2 regions of the Neobacillus solisequens genome follow, and region 1 is predicted to be linked to the other one. Evidence: riboswitches for the same ligand, from Rfam matches in the RefSeq annotation. Region 1 holds a riboswitch; the other holds the start of a gene.
What was found. A riboswitch is a leader RNA that binds a small molecule or an ion and turns the genes downstream of it on or off. The one in region 1 is predicted to bind cyclic di-AMP.
Positions count from the first base shown of each region.

Region 2: another riboswitch for cyclic di-AMP. It lies ahead of ACI3K6_RS16005 (hypothetical protein); the one in region 1 lies ahead of ACI3K6_RS09525 (APC family permease).

Region 1 covers NZ_JBKFGJ010000009.1:52,000-55,945, forward strand. Annotated here, with positions in the region: gene ACI3K6_RS09520 (methyl-accepting chemotaxis protein) at 1-1,121, shown strand, start outside; cyclic di-AMP (ydaO/yuaA leader) riboswitch at 1,221-1,363, shown strand; gene ACI3K6_RS09525 (APC family permease) at 1,502-3,328, shown strand; gene ACI3K6_RS09530 (TetR/AcrR family transcriptional regulator) at 3,595-3,946, opposite strand, start outside.
Region 2 covers NZ_JBKFGJ010000017.1:43,967-47,912, forward strand. Annotated here, with positions in the region: gene ACI3K6_RS15995 (response regulator) at 1-56, opposite strand, end outside; gene ACI3K6_RS16000 (ATP-binding protein) at 46-1,527, opposite strand; cyclic di-AMP (ydaO/yuaA leader) riboswitch at 1,749-1,893, shown strand; gene ACI3K6_RS16005 (hypothetical protein) at 2,116-2,685, shown strand; gene ACI3K6_RS16010 (APC family permease) at 2,735-3,946, shown strand, end outside.

The DNA.
Region 1 (3,946 bases):
TAACCATCGTTATGGTTGTCATAACTGCTTTCTTTTTAAGCAAAAGTTTTTCCACTCCCATAAAACAGATAAGAGACTTTATGGAGCACATTTCTAAAGGCAATCTCGAATATAAATTCAAGGGGAAAAATAGAAACGACGAATTTGGACAATTATTTTTTTCAATAAAAAATACACAGGCCAGTTTAAAAGAAATGATAGAAAATATTTCGGAGCATTCCCAAGTAGTAAAAAATCAATCACTTTTTATGAAAGAATCTTGTGCAGAAATCCATATTTCCAGCAACCAGGTAGCTTCTACTATGCAGGAGTTATCATCCGGGGTGGAGCAACAGGCACACTTGACGACTGAATTGGCTAAGCAAGTGAATCATTTTTCAAAGCGAATAAACCTTGTAAATGAAAATGGGACATTAATACAGGAATCTTTCTATGATATTTCGAACGTAACTGAAATTGGAAATGAGCGGATGAATAAATCTATAGACCAAATGAATAAGATCTATGATATTGTGAGTGTCTCTATTGAAAAAGTTAAAAGTTTGGATGATGAGTCTAAAAAAATAGCCAACCTCATTAATGTGGTTCATAACATTGCGGATCAAACGAATCTATTGGCATTAAATGCTGCAATTGAGGCGGCCAGAGCGGGGGAACATGGAAAGGGATTTGCCGTTGTTGCTAATGAAGTAAGGAAGCTTGCCGAACAAGTATCACTTTCCGTAGGAGAGATTACAAGTATTGTAAATGGCATTCAGAATGTCTCTAAGAATGTGGCTGAATCATTAACATTAGGATATCAACAGGTGGGAGAAGGAACGATTCAAATTAAAGAGACGGGTGAGACATTCGAAAATATTAACAAAGCTGTTGTTAATATGGCAGAAAAAATCGAGCAAGTCTCAAAAAATTTAACAGAAATTGTGTATGGCAGCAATGAAATTAACAAGTCTATTGAGTACATTGCTACTATATCGCAGGAATCTGCAGCCGGCATAGAAGAAACATCAGCGGCTGTTCAACAAACCAGTAGCTCTATCGAGAGATTATCTTCAAATGCGGACTCTTTAGAAATTCAATCAGATGAATTGGGATTATTGGTAGGAAGGTTTCGGCTGTAAACCCCTTTTTTAAGATGAAAATCAATAATAGTTTTGAGTCTTCTTGAAAAAATCCATTTACACTATCTAGACATTGGAGTAATATTATGACAGTTTCAAATTTCTAAATCGCTGAAACCAATAGGTACGGGGGAACCATTTTAGTGGGTTGCTACTAAACTCAAGGGGTGAATCCTTTTTTGGTAGGGCTACTCAAGGTCCGAATCCGACAGCTAACCTCGTAAGCGTATATGAGAAGGAAGGTGGAGCTTGTGACATTACAAAAATGGTGTGTCTACGGGTCTATTTAAATCTGACTTGTAGGCAAATTTTTTTATTTTTGAGTAATTACTGATAGCATGGGTAAATTAAACCATAATTAATTTTTGGCGGTGAATAACTTGTTTGGGGTTATAAAAAGATTTTTAATTGGCCGACCTTTGAAATCTCATGAGCTAGGCGAACAGAAACTAAACAAAACGAAAGCATTAGCAATCCTTTCATCTGATGCTTTGTCGTCAGTGGCATATGGTCCTGAACAAATTTTAATTGTATTAGTTACTATCAGTACTGCAGCATTTTGGTATTCCATTCCTATTGCAGTAGGTGTGTTAATTCTTTTATCAGCCTTGATACTGTCCTATAGGCAAATCATCTTTGCTTACCCTCATGGAGGTGGGGCCTATGTGGTTTCAAAAAGCAATCTGGGGGTAAATCCAGGCTTGATAGCTGGAGGGTCCCTATTGGTGGACTACATCCTGACAGTTGCTGTAAGTGTGTCTGCTGGGACCGATGCTATAACATCTGCGTTTCCGACTTTACATGGCTATAATGTAGGAATCGCAATTACGTTTGTCATTTTAATAACAATATTGAATCTGAGAGGGGTAACGGAGTCTGCTTCAATATTAGCATACCCGGTTTACTTATTCGTCTTAGCGTTATTTATATTGATTGCTGTTGGTTTATATAACATTGTAACCGGAGGGGTTTCGCCACAATTACACACCCCAATCGGTACCCCTGTAACGGGGATCAGTTTGTTTATTCTATTAAGGGCGTTTGCTTCCGGGAGTTCCGCTTTAACAGGAGTTGAAGCTATTTCTAATGCTATACCTAATTTTAAAGACCCAGCTCCTAATAATGCAGCTAAAACATTAATGGCAATGGGAGCGTTACTTGCCATTCTATTTTCAGGAATTGTATTTTTAGCCTATTATTATGGGATTTCTCCAAGTGAAAAAGTAACTGTCGTATCCCAAATTGCTGAAGAGACTTTCGGTCGGAATTTCATTTATTTCTTTATTCAAGGAACCACAGCCTTGATATTAGTTCTTGCTGCGAACACTGGATATTCCGCTTTCCCGTTGTTGGCAGTTAATCTTGCTAAGGATAAGTTTATACCTAGAATGTTTCTTATGAGAGGGGATCGATTAGGGTATTCAAATGGCATCATTATACTTGGCATTGCTTCTATCCTTTTAATTTTAACTTTTCATGCTAAAACAGAACATCTTATCCCGCTTTACGCAGTTGGGGTGTTTCTTCCATTTACTTTGTCTCAGTCAGGCATGATGGTTAAATGGCTGCGAGAGAAGCCTCAAGGGTGGGTACCTAAATTTATCATTAATACAACAGGTACCCTAATAAGCCTTATTGTTACATTAATGTTCTTAATAACAAAATTCTCACAGGTTTGGTCTATTTTAATCTTTCTACCTATCATTGTGTTCTTCTTTCATCGAATTAAAAAGCATTATGACGCTGTTGGAGACCAATTAAGTCTTAAAACGTGTAAACCACCTTTGACCATTGAAGGTAATGTTTTGATAGTGCCTGTCGCTGGCATGACTCATGTTGTAGAGAATACCTTAAATTATGTTAAATCTTTATCGCCTGATCAAATCATTGCGGTGTATGTTGCCTTTGAAAGAGACGACGAAAAGAAGTTCGAAGAAAAATGGAAGAAATGGCAACCAGATGTAAGGCTGGTGACATTGCACTCTCATTATAGAAGTATCATCAGTCCACTTACTAAATTTGTTGATACTGTAGAGCATAAAGCCAAAGAAGGGAATTATCGGGTAACAGTTGTCATTCCGCAATTTATTCCTAAAAAGGGGTGGCACAATATTCTTCACAACCAATCAAGCCTTCTTATTCGATCCTTCTTACTTTATCGAAGAGACGTGATTGTAACAACTGTGCCTTATCATTTAATAAAATAATAAATATGGGCCCAGGTATAAATAAGGGATCCATTAGAGAAGGAGGCTACTAAATTGGTAGCCTCCCTTAAATATGTCTCATAAATAGTATCTTTTGTCCGAGATAGATCTTACCAGAGGATGAACATCTTCTTTAAACTGTATGGAAGATAAAATACTCTTTATTGTACTATCTAATTTTCAGACTCCTGAGTTTTTAAAATAACTAATCACAACGTTTTGTTATTATATAGAAAAAATCAGCGTGCTCAAAAAAAGTCAGCCCATTAATGAATAGGCTGACTTACACTTTCCTTTTTATCAAAATAATGATCTATTATTCGGTCCAGTTTTTCCAAATCTTTCGAAGCAATATCTCCGATATGGTTTTTCAAAGAATCAATGGTTGTTTTTACAAGGAATTTCCGTGGCTTTTTGGAATGAAGCATTTCTTCCAGAATAAAATCCAACAGTTCAACATATTTTAGTAGGTCTTTATCGTCGCTTAATCGATTTTTCAATGCTAAAACACAAGTGTAGAGTTGTTTCTTAAAAGCGTATTCCGAATAATGGCAATCCGGCAGCCATTTTTCCAGAATGGCCGGGTCTAATAATCGGTCCCCGGCTTCCCCAATTTCT
Region 2 (3,946 bases), on a different contig from region 1:
AAATTTCTAATCGATTTGTCATCTTCAACCACAAGAATTGCTGGCTTATTTTCCATATGTATCATCCTTTACTGGTAATTTAAATCGAAGAGTTGCTCCGCCCTCTTCATTGTTAAAAGCAGAAATTACTCCACCGTGAGCGGTAATAATCGATTTACAAATGGAAAGACCTAACCCGATGCCACGCCCTGAAGAAGTAGTGAAAAATCGATTAAAAATCACAAACAGATTTTCATCGGGAATGCCATTTCCGTTATCAGCTACTTCGAAATAAACAAAATTATCTTTAAGAAAGGCTCTCACTTTAATAGTGGAATGAGGTGGTGTATATTTAATGGCGTTATCAAGCAAGTTTATCAATACTTGTTTGATTAATATTCCATCCATTGGAATCATAATAGGTTCGTCTGGAATAGTTATTTTTATTTCATGATGAATATCAAGTTTTTTTATTCTAAAGACTGCCTCACTAACGACTTCCTCCACTAATTCCATATTTTTATTAATTGAAACGTTACCATCATCCATCCTGGTAATGCTTAATATGTTTTCAACTGAATGGATAAGCCATTTAGAATCCTCGAAAATATCAACTAGTAATTGTCTCTTCACATCTTTTTCAAGTATTTCTCCGTGTTCGAGTAAAGTAGTCGTAGATCCTAAAATTCCTGTTAAAGGTGTACGTAAATCGTGCGATACTGAACGAAGAAGATTACCTCGAAGTTTTTCTCTTTCCATTTCTACTTGGGCTTTCTGTTGTTTTTTTGAAATTTTTTCGCGTTCCATTGCTAGCGCAAGGTGCATAGAAATGGCTTCGACAAAACTTTTTTGCTCAATGGTTAAAGTAGAATTCAAGCAGGTAATCCCAATTACCCCGAGACTCTCGTCAAGTCCTTTAATCGGAAAATAGGTTACATTCTTTGTTTCTAACGATTTATTTGTTTGGATTGTTTTTCTTATTCCATCGCTATTATAAAAAATTTGTTCATTCTCATCTGTTTTTAATATGAAAGGTTCACTCAGTCCGTTCGATGATTTTAACGCAGTAATGAAAACAGAATGATTGATGGACTCAAGTATCTTTTTCGCACCAATTTCTAAGATTTGGTCTACGTCTGGTGCTTGGAGTAAATTTTTACTGATCTGATAAAGAATTTGTGTTTGTTTTTCACGAATGGAGGATAAACTTGCCTCTTTCTTCACCTTTGTCGTCAATGTACTTGTGATAATCGCGGCAATCAACATAATAGCAAATGTTATGGGATAGTCTGGTCGATAAACAGCGAGAGAGTAAAAAGGCATAGTAAAAAAGAAATTAAAATCCAATACCCCGATTATTGATGCAATTATTCCATACAAATAACCTTCTGTAAATTTTGAAACTAGCAAAACACCTAATATGAAAGTAATGATTATATTGGTTTCAGTTATTCCTATATATTTGAAGAATAAAGATAGGAAAGTAATGAACATCATGATCATGACCATCACCCCGATATTCCATGTGATATGTTTCAGTTGCTTCATTCATATCATCCTTCATGTTTTGATATTATTATCTAATAATATTTTATTGAAATTATAAAATGAATTCGATTTTAAAAAATTAACAACATCTTAACTGTATTTCTTATTTAAACGATCTTAAAATACATATAGATTTATTTTAAATAGGGGAGCACAAGAAGTAATAAGAGAAGGTGAAAGTCGATTTGAGCGAAGTTTTATAAAATTTCATTATAAAAAAATCATATGAACGGCTTAATTCTGAGGAAACTCAGGAACGGAGGAACCAATTTTTCCGGGGTTAATTCTACAAGTTGTAGAAAGGATGAGATACTCTTTCGCCATCCTACCCGTCAGCTAACTTCGTCGGCTAAAGCGAAGGAGGTCAGAAGACCACCTGATTCAGGGGGCTTTTTGTTTACAAAGCAAAAAGGCAACTTGAGCATGTTAAGTAGGTCTTTTTATTATGCCTATTTTTAGGAAAAAGGAATAGGGGATACATTAAAAGAAAGTAGAGAGACTAAAGGTTTACCAGGACTCATTAAATATTTAATTTTGGTTAATTTTACTGATTCAATGCCAAAGTGTTGATTTTTGGGAGGAAGTTTTATGATTCAACTTTCTAATACCAATTTCGATTTTGAATATCTTTATTTAGATAATTCTTGTCCAACCTTATTTGGATCAAAAAAAGACTGTTTTGATATGCATACATTAAGTTATAGAGTTTTTGGTGGAATTTGGAAATTGATCGATGGTAAAAGGATTATTTTAGGCTACTGGTTTGCAGACAATGAAAGTGAACTTCAATACGCTATAAGAAGTGCAGGTTTTACCGAACTAATTAATTCAGATAATGGTGAAATAAATGAAGTTTATCATTCAATCCGTATTGAACAGGACCAACAAAATTGGTCTAACAGAAGCAAGTTACCGATTTTATCTATATTGAAGAAGCCATGGAAAGATTTAAGGAAAGGATGGTATGTTTTAAAATCAGGTACTAATTTTCCTTGCATCCTTACATGTATTCAAAAAAATCGGTATTCCGTTTGGATAGAGCATATACAGGTTTGTGAAAATAAAAATGATGCAGTCAAATTTATTAATTTAATTAATACTGAACATAATATTCATTTAAATTACGATGTATATGCAGAATCCAATATAAAAAATTAACAACAAGTAAAAAGTACTTAAATTAAAAAATAATTGGAGGAAGAAAGAAATGACTTCTCAATCAATAAAACGGCTAATCCTAGGGCGGCCATTAAAATCGGAAGAGGCTGAAGGCGAAAAAATGCCCATGTGGAAAGCTTTACCGATTCTATCATCGGACGCCCTTTCCTCCGTAGCATACGGAACAGAAATGATATTATTAGAGCTTGCAACCGTTGGAGCATTTGCCTTCTCATTTTCTATTCCCATTGCGCTGGCAATTATTTTACTAATCGCGATTTTAATTGTTAGCTACCGGCAAGTCATTGATGCCTACCCACAAGGTGGCGGGGCGTATATGGTAGCCAAGGAAAATTTAGGAATGATGTGGGGGCGTTTGGCTGGTGTTTCGCTTCTAATTGATTATACACTAACCGTTGCCGTTTCCATTTCAGCAGGAGTGATGGCGATCACTTCAGCCTATCATGCAGCCGTTCCCTATGTTGTTCCAATCGCTTTATTATTCACCTGGTTTATGGTTTGGATGAATTTAAGAGGCACGTCTGAATCTGGAAATGTATTTGCCTTCCCAACGTATTTATTTATTTTCTGTATGCTAGTCCTTGTAGGGAAAGGTTTATTTGATTGGCTAACTGGCACTGGGCATACAACCCATTCTGTATCTGTTCCTACCGGATTACCTACAGGTTTGACTTGGTTTGTATTATTAAAAGCATTTTCTTCCGGGTGTTCAGCTGTTACAGGAGTCGAAGCTATATCGAATGCTGTTCCTCATTTCAGAAGACCTGCTGAAAAAAATGCAAAAAGAACCATGTTAACATTGGGAATTTTATTAGCTGTCATCTTTGGAGGAGTAACCATACTTTCACAAGCTTATAATATACATCCCGACCCAACAGGGACCAAATCCGTTTTATCGATGGTTGCAGAAGCGGCCTTTGGCAGAGGTGGTTTCTATTATGTTATTCAGCTTGCTACAACAGCGATCTTAACACTTGCTGCCAATACGAGTTTTAATGGATTCCCTATTTTATCATCGATCATGGCTCAAGATAAAAATATGCCCCGTATGTTTAGCAATAGGGGTGACCGGTTAGCTTTTAACTATGGAATCATTACATTAGGAATTTTAGCCAGTATTCTTCTCATTGTTTTTCGCGGAAAAACGGATGCATTAATTCCACTTTATGCAATTGGGGTTTTTCTTTCATTTACAATGGCACAAGTAGGTCTTGTATTAAAGTGGTGCAGAGACAAGTCA